Regions from separate parts of the Undibacterium sp. YM2 genome, predicted to be linked through region 1. Evidence: riboswitches for the same ligand, from Rfam matches in the RefSeq annotation. Region 1 holds a riboswitch; the other holds the start of a gene.
What was found. Region 1 has a riboswitch for thiamine pyrophosphate ahead of thiC (phosphomethylpyrimidine synthase ThiC). Riboswitches for the same ligand answer to the same signal wherever they lie in the genome.

Region 1 (8,950 bases):
CTTGTATGACGCAGGCAAAATCAAGGAGGCTGATGCTGCCAACGCAGAGTTGCTGCAACTGGCAAGAGCACAAAAAGACAATGACATGATCAATATGGCGCTGATAGGCGAAGCCTTTCAGATGCTGGATCAGGGCAAATTCGCCATGGCGCTGGTGAAACTCAATGATATACAGCAAAGCCTGCGTGATTCAAAAAATGCTGAAGTGCAGATGCGCCTGAATATCGCCTTTGGCATGGTGCAACTGGCGATAGGGAATTTTGATAAATCCCTGCCCTATTTTCTTGAAGCCCTGAAACTCGCAGACCAGATACCGCGCCGCAGGGCCCAGGCAAAACTGTACCGCATGGAATCCATCGCCAGGCTCTACCTGAATATGCATAATGCAGAAAAGGCGCTGGAAACCACCAACGAAGCCCTGGCGATGTTGCCCGGCATAGACTCGCCCAAAATCACTTCTTCGCTGCAAATGACACGTGGCCTGGCACTGATAGACCTGGGTCGTCATGATGAAGCGCTGGAGGCCTACAAGACCGTCTTGCAGATAGCCACCGATGCCGGCATGCCTGCCGTAGCCGCCACGGCACTCGGCAATATTGCCGATTATTACCTGCATGTGCGCAAATTTACCGAGGCTGAACGCGCCGCCCGTTTTTCACTGGAAAAAGCCCAGGCGGTGAATGATCCTTTTGCGATGGCCATCGCCAAGGCGAATATCGGCTTTGCACTGGCAGGGCAAAAGAAATTCGCCCAGGGCATAGGCTACATCAATGAAGCCAAGAAGTTTTTCATGGAAACCGGCTCCAAGTCGGATGTGGAAAACCTGCTCAGTGAAATCGGCAATATGTATGAAGCCGCCGATATGTATAAAGAGGCACTGGCGACGGTGCGCGAGCAACAAAAACTCAGCGATGAATTATTCCGCTCTGACCGGGCGCGTGCTGTAGCCACTTTGCAAGAGCAATTCAATGCCCAGCAAAGGCAAAAACAAATTGAATTGCTGGCGCGTGAAAACCAGCTCAAGGATGCCGATATCAAAAACCGTCAGTTGCAACAGCTGGTGCTGATGCTGGCGGCAGTCATCATGGTGATGGCGGGGATGGTGGTTTTCTTTCTGTACCGGCGAGTTCGCAAGACCAATGAAAAACTGCGTGAAGTCAACGAACAACTCGAATTCCATGCGGTGCGTGATCCCCTCACAGGTTTGTATAACCGTCGCTCTTTTGTCGATATGATGAAGGGCAGGGCCATCTTGCCTGAGGGGGAAAGGCGTGAAGATGCGATCGATAACCCTGATTGCCTGATACTCATGGATATCGATCACTTCAAAAATATCAATGACAGCTTTGGCCATGCCACTGGTGACGCGGTATTGATAGAAGTGGCACGCCGTTTGCGCAGTACCGTGCGTGACAGTGACATGGTGTTGCGCTGGGGGGCGAAGAATTTCTGATTTATTCACCACGCTCGAACCCCGCACAACTCAAGGGCCTGGTTGAACGTATCTTGCGCAGCATAGGTGAAGAAAACATCCAGGCTGATGGTGCCAGTGTTCCTGTTACCATCACCGCCGGTTTCATCAGCCTGCCGTTTTCTGGTTTGCCAGAAGCCATCTGCAATTGGGAAAAAGCCTTGCAGATTGCCGACATGGCCTTGTACCTGGGCAAGGTCAATGGCCGCAACCGCGCCTATGGCGTCAACAGATTATTGATCGCTTATGAAGAAGCCTTGCCGGTACTCGATCATGATTTGTCGGCGGCGATCAAGGCTGGTATGGTCGAGTTGATAGAGGTGCATGGGCCGGTGAAACTGCCAGAAGGCAATCTTGCTGCACCAACAACAGTGTCTGATGAAGAACTCGCCAGCGCCATCAAATAAAGCACCTGAGTTTAAAAAAGTCGTATAATCTGCCGTCGTCGTGGTTCTGGATTTAATTCAGAACCCGAAGAAAAAATGCTAGGGGTCCTGCCATCAACTTTGTTGGCGGGTGAGAAATACCCTCGAACCTGATCTGGATAATGCCAGCGAAGGGAAGCTGCCGAAGTTTGTGCCGCCTGTGTTCTGTATTTATCTGTGCGCACCTGTTTTGGAAACTCCTTTGCTGGCTCCATGCCAACAAAGCAAAGGAGCCAAAATGAACGCCAACCCGCAATTCTTGTCCGCTACCGCCACGGTAGACGAGGCAGCCATACAGCCACTGCCGAATTCCCGCAAGACCTATGTACAGGGTAGTCGCCCTGATATCCGCGTACCCATGCGCGAAATTACGCAGTCTGATACACCGGCCATGTTTGGTTCGGAAAAAAATCCGCCCATCTATGTCTACGATACTTCCGGCCCTTACACCGATCCTGAAGTAAAAATCGATATCCGCTCTGGCCTGGCATCCGTACGCGGTGCCTGGATAGCCGAGCGCAATGACACTGAAGAACTGGCAGGCCCGACATCGGAATACGGTATCGCCCGCCTGCATGATCCCAAACTGGCTGAGCTGCGCTTCAACCTCAAGCGCCTGCCGCGCCGTGCACTGGCAGGCAAGAATGTCTCGCAAATGCACTATGCGCGCCAGGGCATCATCACGCCGGAAATGGAATTTGTCTCTATCCGCGAAAACCTGCGCAGGAAAGAATATCTGGAAAACCTGAAAGCCTCTGGCCCCATGGGCAGCAAGCTGGCAGAAGTCATGGGCCGCCAGCATCCTGGCCAGTCTTTTGGCGCTTCAATTCCCGCAGAAATCACGCCAGAATTCGTGCGTTCAGAAATCGCCCGTGGCCGTGCGATTATTCCTGCGAATATCAATCATCCTGAAATTGAGCCCATGATCATAGGCCGTAATTTCATGGTCAAGATCAATGCCAATATCGGCAATTCTGCAGTCACTTCTTCCATAGGTGAAGAAGTCGAAAAAATGACCTGGGCAATACGCTGGGGTGGCGACAATGTCATGGACCTTTCCACCGGCAAGCATATCCACGAAACCCGTGAATGGATTATCCGTAATTCACCCGTGCCTATTGGTACTGTGCCCATCTATCAGGCACTGGAAAAAGTGAATGGCAAGGCAGAAGACCTGACCTGGGAAATCTTCCGCGATACGCTGATTGAGCAAGCTGAGCAAGGCGTCGATTACTTCACCATCCATGCTGGCGTGCGCCTGCAATATGTGCCGATGACCGCCAAGCGTTTGACCGGCATCGTGTCACGTGGTGGTTCCATCATGGCGAAATGGTGTCTGGCGCATCATAAAGAAAGCTTCTTGTACGAGCATTTCGAAGACATTTGCGAAATAATGAAAGCCTATGACGTGTCCTTCAGCCTTGGCGATGGTCTGCGTCCGGGTTCCATCTATGATGCGAATGATGAAGCGCAGCTGGGTGAATTGAAAACCCTGGGCGAGCTGACTCAGATCGCCTGGAAGCATGATGTACAAGTCATGATAGAAGGCCCCGGCCACGTGCCCATGCACCTCATCAAAGAGAACATGGACCTGCAACTTGAGCAATGCCATGAAGCGCCTTTCTATACTCTGGGCCCTTTGACGACAGACATCGCCCCTGGTTACGACCACATCACCTCCGGCATAGGTGCAGCCCAGATAGGCTGGTATGGCACTGCCATGCTGTGCTATGTGACACCGAAAGAACATCTGGGTTTGCCTAACAAGGTCGATGTCAAGGACGGCATCATCACCTACAAGATTGCTGCCCATGCCGCTGATCTGGCAAAAGGCCATCCCGGTGCGCAGATACGTGACAATGCCTTGTCCAAGGCCCGCTTTGAATTCCGCTGGGAAGACCAGTTCAACATCGGCCTCGACCCCGACAAGGCGCGTGAATTCCATGACGAGACATTGCCCAAGGATTCTGCCAAGGTCGCCCACTTCTGCTCCATGTGCGGCCCGCATTTCTGCTCGATGAAAATCACGCAGGAAGTGCGCGACTATGCCAATGCACAAGGTATCAGCGAAATCCAGGCCTTGAAGCAGGGCATGGAAGTCAAGGCAGTTGAGTTCATCAAATCCGGCGCGGAAATCTACAAGAAGCAATAGTCATGGTGGAGATACAGCTCAATGGAGAGAAGCGGCAACTGGCGAGTCCGCTGCTGACCGATTTGATCGCTGAATTGAATCTGTCACAGCAGGCGATTGCGGTGGCAGTGAATCGGCAGATTATTCCGCGGTCGCAGTGGGCAGAGCATCAGTTGCGGGTCGATGACAAGGTTGATGTGGTGAGGGCGATTGGCGGTGGATGAGTTTTTAGCTCCTTCCCATTCAAGGGGAGATTTGTGGGAATTCGCAAAGCATGCTTTGCACCACAAATTTCTAAGCCGCTTGCAAGCGGTGCGGTGGATGGTCGGGATTGGGATGGGTTTCGGTCGTAAAATCCTTACATTATTTGCGATGGAACCCCATCCCCATCCTAACCCTCCCCTTGAAGGGGAGGGGATACAGTTAATTTGCGCCGATCTGAAATATGAAAAACTTTGCCAATGAAACCTTAATCAAAACAGCAAAAGTCTTACGTAAAAATATGACCGATGCCGAGAAAAAATTATGGCAAGGCTTGCGTGGTGAGCAGTTTGGTGTGAAATTCAGACGGCAATATCCATATCAACATTTCGTACTGGATTTTGTGTGCCTGGAAAAGTGTTTAGTGATTGAAGTTGATGGCGGACAGCACGCTGAAGCGGAGGTCTATGACATGCATAGAACTGAAGTGCTGAAGAAGGCAGGTTTTACTGTCTTACGTTTTTGGAATAATCAGGTACTTAATGAAACCTCTACTGTAATGGAGGAAATTTGGCGGCATATAAATCAAGAAGAAACTAAAGAAGACTGAGAGCATTCCCTCCCCTTCAAGGGGAGGGTTAGGGTGGGGATGGGTTTCAGTTGATAAAACAAGCATATAGTTTGCTAAAGAAACCCATCCCCATCCCAGCCTTCCCCTTGAAGGGGAAGGAGCCAGGCAGCATTCCACAATTTGGGAGGAAAAACAATGAACACAGAAAACACTCAAGGCTTAAGCATAGCCGGAAAAACCTACCGCTCCCGCCTGCTGGTTGGCAGCGGTAAATACAAGGACCTCGAACAAACCCGTCTGGCAACAGAAGCCAGCGGAGCCGATATCATCACGGTGGCCATACGTCGCGTGAACATAGGACAAGACCCGAATGCACCAAGCTTGCTGGACGTAGTACCACCAAGCAAATACACCATACTGCCAAATTCAGCCGGTTGCTACAACGCCGAAGATGCGGTGTATACCTTGCAACTCGGACGTGAATTATTGGGTGGTCACAAGCTTTGTAAGCTGGAGGTACTGGGTGATGAGAAAACCCTGTTCCCGAATATGCCGGAAACACTGAAGGCTGCCAAAATTCTGGTGCAGGATGGTTTCGATGTCATGGTGTATTGCAGTGATGACCCCATACAGGCGCGTATGCTGGAAGACATAGGCTGCGTTGCCATCATGCCGCTGGCTTCATTGATCGGTTCAGGCATGGGTATCCTGAATCCCTGGAATCTGTCGCTGATTATCGAACAGTCCAAAGTACCGGTACTGGTCGATGCTGGCGTAGGTACGGCATCGGATGCAGCGATAGCCATGGAGCTCGGTTGTGATGGTGTGTTGATGAATACCGCCATCGCAGATGCCAAAGACCCGGTACGCATGGCACGCGCCATGGGTCTTGCGGTGGAGGCAGGGCGTGAGGCATTCCTGGCAGGTCGCATGCCGCGCAAGTTTGCCGCCTCACCATCGTCACCGATGGCTGGCCGCATAGTCTGATATTCGTTTGATGATCGTTGAATGAAGACAACTACGCGTCCCTGTGTGCTGGTATTTGCCGGGCATGACCCAAGCGGTGGTGCTGGCATACAGGCCGACATAGAAGCCATCGCCGCGCAGGGTGCGCATGCCCTGCCGGTGATTACCGCATTGACTGTGCAAGACAATGACCATGCCTATGCGGTGCATGCGGTCGATGTGCAGATTATCTTGCAGCAAGCGATGACCCTGGTCGCCAAGATACCAGTCAAGGTCATCAAGCTGGGCATCGTCGCGCATAAAAAGAATGCGACAGCGATCGCCAGTTTTATCCAGAAGATGAAACTGCAACAGCCTGATTTGCAAGTCATTGTTGATACTGTATTGGGCAGCGGTCACGGTGACAGTTTGTCGCTCGATAACCCGGTAGAGGCGATTGAGCCTTTATTGAAAGTCGCAACCCTGATCACTCCGAATCTGCCTGAGCTAAAACGCCTGTCACCACATTGTATGGATATGCAGGCACAGGTAGAAAACCTCATGCAAACCTGTGAGGCGGATGTCTTGTTGAAAGGTGGGCATGCAACAGAAGCGCAGGTTAAAAATATCTGGTTCCAGCATGGGCAATGGCAGACTGCACAAGAATGGCTGTGGCCACGTTTACCCGGCGAATTTCACGGCAGCGGCTGCACCCTGGCGTCGGCGATAGCCGGGCAACTGGCAATTGGCGCCAGCTTGCCTGTGGCGTTGCAACAGGCGCAAAGCTATACCCAGCAGAGTTTGCAACATGCGTATGCGATTGCCGCAGGGCAGCTCATTCCGGCACGTCAGCCAGTTCCGACTACAAGAAAGAAATCATGAATAATTTGAGCAAGCATCAACTCAGTGGCCTGTACATCGTTACCCCCGACTGGGACGATACGGCAAAGCTGCTTGAAGTCACCGAACAAGCTCTGCTGGGCGGTGCAAATATCGTGCAATACCGCCACAAGACTGCCAGCGATGCATTGCGCAGTACACAGGCACTGGCCTTGCTGGCACTCTGCCGCCGCTTTAACAAGCCCTTCATCATCAATGACCATCTGCAACTCTGCCTCGATATTGATGCCGATGGACTGCATGTGGGTGGTACGGATATCTCAGTAGCCGATGCCAGAGCCAAGCTGGGCGCGGGCAAAATACTCGGTGCGTCCTGTTATGGTGACCTGGAACTGGCTCGTAGCGCCATTCAGGGTGATGCAAGTTATATTGCATTTGGCGGTTTCTACCCTTCCCGTATCAAAAAATATGCAGTAACCACACCCGCCAGCATAGTTGGAGATGCGGTCAGGGAATTTGATGTGCCAAATGTCGTCATCGGTGGCATGACCTTGGAAAACTGTCAGCCCCTGCTCGCACAAGGCGCGCACATGGTAGCCGCAATCAGCAGCGTGTATATGGCAGAGCAGCCGCAACAGGCGGCACGGGCATTTGCCAGCTTGTTTGCTTAGCTTGTCTGCGGGAGGGATTTCATTTGTCGGCTGGCTCAAAAACTGCTCGAAGAGATGCAGGGACCTCAGATATACTTCGGTTTCCAAGCCGACCAATTATCTAGTCCCCATGAGCGCGAACAGCTTTCCAGCAAATCCGGAACCACAAATGATCTCCAGCAGACAGCTGGTGGGCAAAGACAATACTTCGGGTAAAGGGGATTTTTACCCGGCACCTGATGGTGTGGATAGCTGGTCATGGGAGCATTTTTGTGTGTGTTTTTTTGGACTTTCCATCATAAGAAATGGATGAGTTTTTTTCTTCTTTTTATTCCTGTCGTCGGGTTTTTTACCGCAGTGAAAGTAGGCCGCACGGGCAGATTGTGGGCATGGCAAAATATTCAATGGGACAGCCTGGAACATTTTAATCGTGCACAACGCAGTTGGACATTGGTTGGTGTCAGCGGGTGCGCCCTGACGTTTTTGATGGCCGGCATTTTGGGATACTCTCAAGCTCAGGATAGAGCTAAAAGTAGAAATGTCATCAGCCATGCCGTGAAAAATGCAAAGGACGTGTCACAAGGAATTGGTGAATACATCGTTGAGCATCATACTTTTCCTGAAAATATAGAACAGGTGGGCTTGGGTCCTGAACTGCCAGCTTATATCAAAAGTATAGAAATCAACCAGAAGAACGGCATGATTAAAGTCACAATGAATGCTGATCCCTTCAAGGGGCGGGCTTTCTACCTCTCACCCCATTATGAAGGGCAGAACGAAATTCAATGGAGATGCTTGCGTGGTGATTTTACGTCCCTGAATGTACCTGATGAATGCAAATACGACGCAACTGAAGATTTTTCTATCAGGTAGAAGTAAGAGACAGGTTCGCGGTATATCCTGATGATCTTTATTGCTTGAGGTTTTCAGTAGCCACAGGGTTTTCCTTGCCGCCAGCGGCTTGTTGGTCCAGCTCCTCAACCTTTAATAATTCTGCCGTCGTTAAGATGCCGACGCTGACGACATCGTGGCCTGTTACGGTTTCGCACAGTTTTGGATAAGCGATCGTGCCTGCTTTGCAAAAACGGATATTGTTATTTTTGTTTGCACCCGGGTAGTAGAAGTACATCATGTCACCGGCATTGTTGATATACATGGCCTGATCCAGCAAAGCTTCCGGAAATTTACCATCTGTCGCGTTTAGTAGCCATTCGCGCAATTTGGGTATGCCTTCTGTACTGACTTCGAGAGTTAACTTATTGTGTGGCCCATGAAAGCCCAATCGGGTTCGTGCCAGATTCTTATTGGCCAGCATGCGCCGCTCAGTGCCAGCCATGAACATAACAGCGCAAGAAGAGAAGCAATTACCCTGTACTGCGGTATTGATTTTTTTGTCCTTGATCAGCTTGGCAATGGCATAAGCAGCACCCAGGTCGCCACCCGGGCTTTCGGTCAACACAACAGTATGCACTTCACCGCCAGACAGATTGCGGCGAAATCGCTGTGCATCTTCAGGCACTACCTTGCCATATAAAATCAAGTTGTCATTTGACCTGAGCATGGTCATGGCAGAGGCTGGCTCGCTGTGGATAGTCAGGGCTGCTGCCATGCCAGCGCAAACGGCAAACAAAGAATTAAGTCGTCGCATCATCATGTTGTAAGTAGTTATTGCTCGGCATTATGCTTTGCTTGCGCCGACAAGGCAATCTGCTATTG
Region 2 (8,950 bases), 1.8 Mb from region 1:
TGCAGCCCTGAGATTTGTGGTGCACTAACCACCGCAGTTTGACATGGTCACTGTAAGGTCATAAAAAATGATTAATATCATTTATGCTTATTCTGTAATTCACCTGGTTTTTTCTGTACGTTTTTTGATTGTCATATTCACATTCAGTAAAGGATAGAAAGCATGCTGGCCGCCGTTGATCTGGGTTCCAACAGTTTTCGCATGCACATTGCCCGGCATGAAGGCGATGTCATCAAAGTCATCAAAAGCGCGCGCGACCCGATACGCCTTGCAGCAGGCCTGGATAAAAACGGCAACCTGACGCCAGAGGCCATGCAAAAAGCGATTAATTGCCTGGCGCGCTTTCGTGAAATCCTGAATGCCTATCCGGTAGAAAACTTGCGGGTAGTCGCTACGAACACCATACGCATCGCAAAAAATGCGGCGCAATTATTGCCACTGGCAGAGGCCGCCATAGGCTGTCCTATCGAGGTTATTTCAGGTGAAGAAGAGGGGCGTCTGATTTATATCGGCGTATCAAATGCGGTGGCGATACCTGGTGAGCGTCGTTTGGTGCTGGATATCGGTGGTGGTTCAACTGAAGTGATACTTGGCCATGGTCATGAGATACTCAGAGTAGAATCCTTCAGCATAGGGACAGTCAAGCACAGCGCGAGCTTCTTCCCGGATGGGCGTTTGACGGATGCCGCATTTGAGGCTGCCGTCCTGTCAGCCCGCTCCATGTTTGAAGATGCCGCACCACCTTATCAGCCACAACATTGGCGCAAGGCTTATGGCTCATCAGGTACCATGCGAGCGATTTCTGATGCGATCAGCAAAGGTGGGCTCGGCGATGGCACCTTGACCTTGAAAAGCCTGAATGCACTTAAACAATATTGTGTGCAATGCGGGCAGATAGATCAACTGGAGTTAAGCGGCATCAAACCAGAACGCGTTGCCATGGTAGTAGGTGGCCTGGCCATACTGATAGGCCTCATGACAGAATTTAATATCAGTGTCCTGCTGCCCATAGAAGCCGGTTTGCGCATGGGTGTGATGTGGGATTTGTATTTGCGCGCCACCAAGCGTGACCGCCGTGAAGTTGCAGTACAGTCTTTTGCCAATTTGTTCCGTACCGATATGTCGCGGGCGAACCGGGTGGCGGACATGGTGAAGTCCCTGTATCTGCAATTGAAACCTGCTGGCGACACCTATGTGCGCTTATTGCAATGGAGTGCGACCCTGCATGAAGTCGGCATGGCGATCTCGCATACCGGTTATCACAAGCACGGCGCTTACATGATAGAGAATGCCGACATGGCAGGCTTTACCACGCGAGAGCAGCGGGTGATGAGCAAGCTTATCCTTAGTCAGAAAGGCAATCTGCGCAAGGTCGGTGATGGCCTTGCTGACCAGGATTTTGCCAAGGCGGTGCTGGCACTGCGTCTGGCGGTGATGCTCATGCATTCACGCGCAGAAATTGATTTTGAAGATGTGCGCCTGAAAATGAAAGGGCGTGTTGAGCTTGAAATGAAACGCGACTGGGTCAGTGTCCACCCCACAGTTGCTTACTGGCTGCAGAAAGAAATTGAAGCCTGGCGTGAGATAGGCATAGATTTTCTGGTCAGGGCGAACGTGTAATTTTCCTGCGTACTGCTTACCACTCCTTGCCCTCACGAATTGTATCTGGCAAGCTGGGGTAAGCAAATGCAATCAAATGCAATCAAATGCGATCAAATGCAATCCGCCACCATGATGGACCTGAACACACGACCCAGGCGCTTGCCTGATTTGTTATAGGCCTCGAAAAGTATCGTGCCACCAAATTTGTTGGCTTTACTGCCTGCACCACCGACCATATCGTAATAATGCACCTTGCTCACTTCCTTTAATGGGAATGAAACCAGCGGTTTTTGTCCGGCATAGGGGTCTTGTTGCAATTTATGGATATGAATGAGAGCGGTCTCTGCTTCATTGAGCTTGCCAAAAGCGGCTGAGTACGGATCTGTCTCATAGTCCAGTGCAGGTGATATCAAATACTCTTTCATTTTGATATCCTGATTGGCGGGTTTGCCGTCGATTTCCCCTGCGAGTTTGCCGTCTGCCAGTTTGTCTATCTGTATTTCAAACTGGTGCTTGCCATTCCCAAAATCAGGGAAATTGGCGCGGCATTTCAATACTTCTTCCGCACTTGCAAGACTGGCGAGCAGACTGCCTGCGATCACAAAAATATACTTGAAGGTATTCATCATGTCCTTACCCATAGGTTTGTCTGAATGCGAGCTATAAGGATGACATATTCTCTATCTAATGCCACGGATAGACTGAAAAGTATTAAATAGCAGTACTGCAGGCAATAAAAAAGCGATGCGAGATAAACTGGCATCGCTTTTTGAATGGATCGGGCAGTATCAGAAATCAAATTGCGCTGACACTTTATACGTGCGCGGCGCCCCAGGGAATAAATAACCACCCAGTGATTGCGTCACATCACGCCAGTAAAACTTGTCCAGTGCATTATCGATATTAAAGCGCAGGGTAGTGGCCGTATTGCCGATTTGCGTCGCATAGCGGGCCCCTAGGTTGACAACGTGATAGCCAGGCACTGTAACGCTATTGTCCGGGCTGAAGGCCTTGCTGCTCGCATATTGCCAGCTCGCATTCACATTCAAACCTTTGACTTCAGCTATCGCATAATCTGCATAGACTGTCGATTTGAAACGCGGCACATTCATGACGCGCTTGTCATCAAGGCTGATGATGCCGGTGTTTTGCTGTTTGGCGTCCAGTGCAGTGATGCTTGCACCCAGATTCAGTTGCGATGTCAGCTTGCCCTGGGCAGAGAGCTCCAGGCCAGTATGCAGGGCTTCACCATTGCTGACATAGGTATTGCTGCTATTGGTATATTCCAGCGGCTTCTTGATGCGGAAGATGGCTGCAGACAGGCTCAGGTCACGTTGCACATCGGCCTTCACACCAAATTCAATTTGCGTGGATTTGCCAGGGGTCAGCATCTGGCTGGCATTGCTGGTGCCGAATGGCGCGATGCCGCCATGTTCCAGTCCCTGGGCAAAACTACCGTACACAGAAACTTGCTGTACTGGTTTGAAAACCAGCGCAGCCGTCGACAGGAACTTGTTCTGGTCATAGCCAGGATTATCAAGCTGGGTGCGCGAGATGTTCAGATGACGCAGACCCAGATGCAGTTTCAGATTGTTTTGCAGACTGATAATGTCCTGTACAAATGCGGACCATTCCTTGTCAGTACGGCGCAACAAAACCGGGCCGGTTTTATTTGCAGATGGCATTACGCTGACAGGACGGAACAAATTGCTGCTGCCCGCATAGTCATACACATAATCACCAAAATAATCTTTACGCTGTGAATTGCTGAGGCCAACAGCCAGCTCGTGCTGCATGCCGCCCAGATTGAATTTGCCATTCAGCAGGGCTTGAGTGCCCCACAGCGATTTGGATTCATTCACGCTTTGATAATCATACACATCATAGTCACCATTCGCGCAATAGCCCGGATACAAATTGGCTGCACCACAGCCATAAGGGAAGGCGGTGTAGTCATCGCGCTTGAATTCATGCTTGTTGGCTGAGATACTGGCGCGCCAGTCAGCATTGATCTGATATTCAAAACGCAGGCCAAGATTGCTGTTGCGGGTATCTACCGGTCTTGCCCACGGCTGAGCATTGAGCATCAGGTCAGCAGGGATGCCACGTGGTAAATCAGTGCCATTGAATAATTGAAAACCTGGTACCGACAATTGCGATTTGTGCTGGTAGTCAGCATCGATTTGCAACAGGGCTTGTGGTGTGATGTGCCAGTCAAATGCAGCAGAAACGAACTGGCGGTTACCGTCAGCCCCTTTGACATAAGAGCGTAGGCGCTCGCCCGCTGCATTGATGCGGAAGCCAAATTGCTTGTCGCTGGAATTGTCACTGATGTCCGCTGCGCCATATACAGTGCCACGCTCGCTGATTTCAAATGTGGCAGAGCGAACGGCATAGCTGGCAGGGCGCTTGGTCACATAATTGATGATGCCACCTGGCGTGCCAAAGCCAGCCTGGAAGCCAGCTATTCCCTTGAGTATTTCTACACGCTCTTTATTTTCCAATGGAATGGAAGCGTCACCGGGAATGGCAAAGCCGTCCTTGCGGTAGCTGCTGGAATTATCCAAGGCAAAACCACGTATGGAGAATTGCTCGGCATAACCAATGGCGTTATACGCATCATTGACACTGGCGTCATATTTCATCGCATCCGTAGTCTGGCGTATGCGCAGGTCTTGCATCTGTGCCGTGCTGAAGGCATTGACTGAGTTAGGCGTATCCAACAGTGCCGCATCGATAAAACCTGTGACTTTGCTGCGCTCTACCTTGTTTTCTGTACCTTTGCTGCCAGTGATAGTCACTTCTGGCAGGGATTTGTCGTTTCCTGCGCTGCTTTGGGCATGCGCAGATGACAGCAACAGGCAAGCCTGGGCGATAGCGCAGGCAATGATGGTAGGACGTAAAAAGTGTGGACGTACAGTAAAGTGAGACATGATGTGCTCTTGGTTTGCTTTTAATGCGTTGTGGATGGCAGCGCGGGAGCAAACAAAGAAGCAGGAGGGACCGGGACTTTGCGCTTCCCTTCGTTGGCATTATCCAGATCAGGTAAAAGGGACTCTCTCACCCGGAAATATTATGTCCAGGACCCCTAGCGTAGGCCGCAGTTTAACACGAAACCATTTATATAGCCTTTTTGCGGCAATTGGCGCTTAGCTGCCTTGTTTTGCTTCTATTTTGACAGTGCGGAAATTGCGCCACAAACCTTCTGCCGAATAGACAAACAGCGCTGCCCAAATGGCGATAAAGCCCGCCAGTTTATTGTGGTCGAAAGGTTCATGATATAGCCACACACCGAGCAATAACTGCACCAGCGGCGAGATGTATTGCAGTAATCCCAGTGTCGTCATCGGTATGCGCCTGGCGCCAGCAGCAAACAATAATAAGGGAATGGCAGTGATAGGGCCACTGATGAGCAGCAGCATTTTGATGTCCACGCTGCTGGCGACGAAGCTGTTTTGTCCTTGCAAAGTCATCCAGCATAGCCAGCCAAAGGCAAATGGGAAGAGCAGGGCGGTTTCCAATGACAAGCCTTCCAGTGCACCCAGGGCAGAAGTCTTGCGCAGCAAGCCGTAAGTGCCAAAAGTTGCTGCCAGCACCAGGCCTATCCATGGCAGATGGCCTGTCTGTATGGTCAGCCAAGCGACGCCAACAGCAGCTAGCGCTACTGACAGCCATTGACCTGGACGCAGTTTCTCACGCAGCAAGACTGAGCCTATGAGGATATTGACGAGAGGCGTGATGAAATAACCCAGGCTGGCATCAACGATATGACCATGATTGACAGCCCAGATATACACAAACCAGTTGGCCGATAAAAGTACGGCGCTAAGTGCAAAGCCGCCTATCAGTTTTGGTTGTCTGACGGCTGTGCTGACCCAGGCCCATTGCTTGCGCCAGGTCAGCACACCAACCAGGAATAGCAATGACCATAGCATGCGGTTCAGTAGGATTTCCAGCGCAGGGACGTCGTGCAGGGTCTTGAAATAAATAGGGAACAGGCCCCAGAGGAAATACGCGGAGCCTGCAAACAAAATACCTTGGCGCATGAGTAGCAATCAATCTGTAAGGCTTGCGGCAGCAAGCAAGACAAACATTATCGCTTGAATAGAAATTGTTTGCTGCCAGCGCTTATTTGCTTCTTGCTGCGGCCAGATGTTTACAAAGTGCTTCGGTGCCATCGAGTATGCGTGGCCCCGCGCGGTTCAGCCAGTCACCTTTGACTGTGTAGAAGTTGTTTTTCTTTACGGCTGTCAGTATCGGGTATTGCTTCCAGTCTGCCATGCTGTCGATATTTTCACCGCTGCTGAAGATGACATCAGGGTTCGCCGCCAGCACTGCTTCATTGGTGATGGTGGAGCTTAACTCTTTGAGCTGGCCAAACACATTTTTGCCTCCGCACAGACGTATGGAGTCAGACACCATATGCGTGTCATTGATGGTCATTAAAGGCCTGCGTATCATTTGATAATACACGCTGACCGGCGCTGCCCCTGCTGGCAATTGATAAGTCTTGCGCAGATTGTCGAGACGCTGCCTGAATTTTTGGGCATTGGCTTTACCAGTACTTTCAGTACCAGCCAGTGTCGCCAGTCTTTCTATCGAAGTTGCCACCATTTCAAAATTATGGGGCTCACTTTCAAACACTGTAATGTGGTTGCTGCGCAATTTATTGGCCAGGATTTTTGCATTACCCGTACCCCAGACGATGACCAGATCTGGCTTGAGGGAGAGCAGACGCTCCAGGTCCAGTGCAAAAATATTACCTATCGATGGCAGTTTTTTCGCAGCCTCGGGATAATCACTGTAATCAGTCACTGCGATGATGTTATTTGCCGCGCCTGCCTCGAACAGCATCTCAGTGATATGCGGTGCCAGGCTGACGACGCGTTGCGCAGGTTTTTCTAGCGTGACTGGGCGTTGTGCATCATCCAGTACCGTGATGGCAGCATACGAACTGGTTGATGCAAGACTCCCAGTCAGGCAGGCTGCAAGCGCAAGGCTGCCTGTTAGCAATTGAAAACGACGCATCAAATTTCCAGATTGTCGATCAGGCGTGTGCCACCCAGTTTGGCGGCAGCGACTACCACCAGCGGTGATTGCTGGGCGAGATCGCCAGCAGATGGTGGTTGCAAGTCGGCGCGTTTGCGTATCGAGATGTAATCCGGTTTCCAGTTGCGTGTCGCCAGTTTTGCCATGGCCTGACGTTCGAGTTCAAACATATCCAGATGGCCGCCACGTACTTCTGCTGCGACTTCATTCAAGACTTTATACAAGGCAGGTGCCTCGGCGCGTTCTTCGGGTGACAGATACATATTGCGCGAAGATAGTGCCAGGCCATCTTCTGCCCTGAAAGTTTCGGCGGCGATGATTTCTGTCGGCAAGGCAAATTGTTTGCTCATATTGCGCACGATCATGAGCTGCTGATAATCTTTTTTACCAAAGACGGCAACGCGTGGCTGCACGCAAGAGAACAGCTTTAGTACAACGGTGGTGACACCAGTGAAAAATCCAGGGCGGAATTCACCTTCGAGGATATTGCCCAGATCATCCGGTGGGCGCACGCGGTATTCTTGCGGTTCTGGATACAGGTCTTTTTCAGTCGGTGCAAACAGGACATACACGCCTTCTTTTTCCAGCTTCTCGACGTCAGCCTGGAAAGTGCGTGGGTATTTGTCGAAATCTTCATTCGGGCCAAACTGCAGGCGGTTCACGAAAATCGAGGCGACTACAGGGTCGCCATGTTTTTTTGCCAGCCGCATCAGGGATAAATGCCCTTCATGCAAATTGCCCATGGTGGGTACAAATGCAGTACGCAATTGTCCACTTAACTGGTCGCGCAATTCTTCAATGGAGGAAATGATTTTCATGTTACGGCTCTTTAGTGAGGAATGGTTTTTGTTCTTGCCATCAGGCAGGCGAATAGGCCAGGCGCACATAAATAGGCGCAAAGGCTTCAGCCTGGGTGATTTCTATCAGGGTTTCTTTGGCCAGTTCAAGCAAGGCGACAAAATTCACGACCAGCACTGGCGCACCACGGCTGACGTCAAACAAATCTGAAAATTCAACAAACTTGGATGACTGCAGCTTGCGCAAGATACCCGTCATGTGTTCGCGCACAGACAGTTCTTCGCGGCTGATCTTATGGTGGGTGACAAGCGTAGCGCGCTTCAATACATCTGCCCAGGCAGACTGCAGGTCAGCGATATCGACATGCGGCCAGTGCAGCACGGTGTTTTGTTCGACAAACACCTGGGCATGCAAAAAATCACGGCCCAGTTGTGGTACGGCATTGAGATCGTAAGCGGCCAGCTTCATCTGTTCATATTCGAGCAGGCGGCGTACCAGTTCGGCGCGCGGATCATCTGCTTCTTCGCTGTCTGTGCTCTTGTTGGAGGGCAGCAGCATGCGGGATTTGATCTCGATGAGCATGGCCGCCATCAGCAGGTACTCGGCCGCCAGTTCCAGATTGTGTTTGCGTATCTGATCGACGTACTGCAGATACTGCAGTGTGACTTGCGCCATTGGAATATCAAGGATATTGAAGTTTTGCTTGCGTATCAGGTACAGCAGCAAATCCAGCGGGCCTTCAAATGCCTCCAGGAATATTTCCAGCGCGTCGGGGGGATGTACAGATCTGTCGGCAGCTTGAACAGCGGCTCACCATACAGCTTGGCAAATGCCAGACCATCGACAACATCAGGCGTGCTGTCGGTTGCGCCAACCAAGGGTAAATCGGTTGGGGTTAACGCTGCTGTGGCGCTCACTAGCTTTCCGGATTGATCTGGGTATCAGGGCAGGCTGTATTAGCCTTAGCCTTTGTTTTGATACACGTAGGCTTGCTGGTTAATACGCGATTCGAGATTGCGTTTTTGCGTATCCAGATCTATCGCTTGCTTGTCCCACAGCAGGGCACGGCCATCGCGCTGGCTTTGCTCCAGTGCAGGATTGGTTTTTTTCAAGTCTTTGATGAAGTTGGTTGCTTCGGATTCGTACAAAGAGAATTGCTTGGAAAATTTCATAATTTGAAATAAACACGAAAAGTCGGATGAAGCCGCATTTTACTCTGCTTTTGGCCTTGCCATGCGGTTTTGGCCCTTGAGTAAAGCTTCAGGCATGCAGAGAAATCAAAGGTCTTTGACTTCCAGCCATTTTTTCACGTGCACCGGGCGATAGTTGGCAAACTTCTGCAAGAGCTGGGCTGGGTCGGTTTCCACATACAGCAAGTCCAGATGGCCAGGCCGCAAGAAGCCCTGTTCTACCGTGTGCAGGAGAAAATCATGCAGTTTTTGGTAAAAATCATTGATATTGTATAAACCAACAGGCTTTTCATGAAAACCCAGTTGCGACC

Region 2: it holds a riboswitch for thiamine pyrophosphate, as region 1 does, so the genes downstream of both, UNDYM_RS15520 (TonB-dependent siderophore receptor) here and thiC (phosphomethylpyrimidine synthase ThiC) in region 1, are expected to answer to the same signal.

The regions. Positions count from the first base shown of each region.
Region 1 covers NZ_AP018441.1:5,209,372-5,218,321, reverse strand. Annotated here, with positions in the region: partial or broken gene UNDYM_RS23925 (diguanylate cyclase) at 1-1,878, shown strand, start outside; TPP riboswitch at 1,949-2,050, shown strand; gene thiC (phosphomethylpyrimidine synthase ThiC) at 2,135-4,048, shown strand; gene thiS (sulfur carrier protein ThiS) at 4,051-4,251, shown strand; gene UNDYM_RS23905 (endonuclease domain-containing protein) at 4,473-4,838, shown strand; gene UNDYM_RS23900 (thiazole synthase) at 4,995-5,786, shown strand; gene UNDYM_RS23895 (hydroxymethylpyrimidine/phosphomethylpyrimidine kinase) at 5,808-6,626, shown strand; gene thiE (thiamine phosphate synthase) at 6,623-7,255, shown strand; gene UNDYM_RS23885 (hypothetical protein) at 7,493-8,107, shown strand; gene UNDYM_RS23880 (hypothetical protein) at 8,145-8,885, opposite strand; gene dapA (4-hydroxy-tetrahydrodipicolinate synthase) at 8,945-8,950, opposite strand, start outside.
Region 2 covers NZ_AP018441.1:3,426,857-3,435,806, reverse strand. Annotated here, with positions in the region: gene UNDYM_RS15535 (SAM-dependent methyltransferase) at 1-11, shown strand, start outside; gene UNDYM_RS15530 (Ppx/GppA phosphatase family protein) at 163-1,620, shown strand; gene UNDYM_RS15525 (hypothetical protein) at 1,713-2,228, opposite strand; gene UNDYM_RS15520 (TonB-dependent siderophore receptor) at 2,391-4,535, opposite strand; TPP riboswitch at 4,604-4,702, opposite strand; gene rarD (EamA family transporter RarD) at 4,752-5,648, opposite strand; gene UNDYM_RS15510 (cobalamin-binding protein) at 5,731-6,630, opposite strand; gene panC (pantoate--beta-alanine ligase) at 6,630-7,469, opposite strand; partial or broken gene UNDYM_RS15500 (ScpA family protein) at 7,510-8,366, opposite strand; gene UNDYM_RS15495 (DUF3460 family protein) at 8,412-8,621, opposite strand; gene UNDYM_RS15490 (TIGR00730 family Rossman fold protein) at 8,727-8,950, opposite strand, start outside.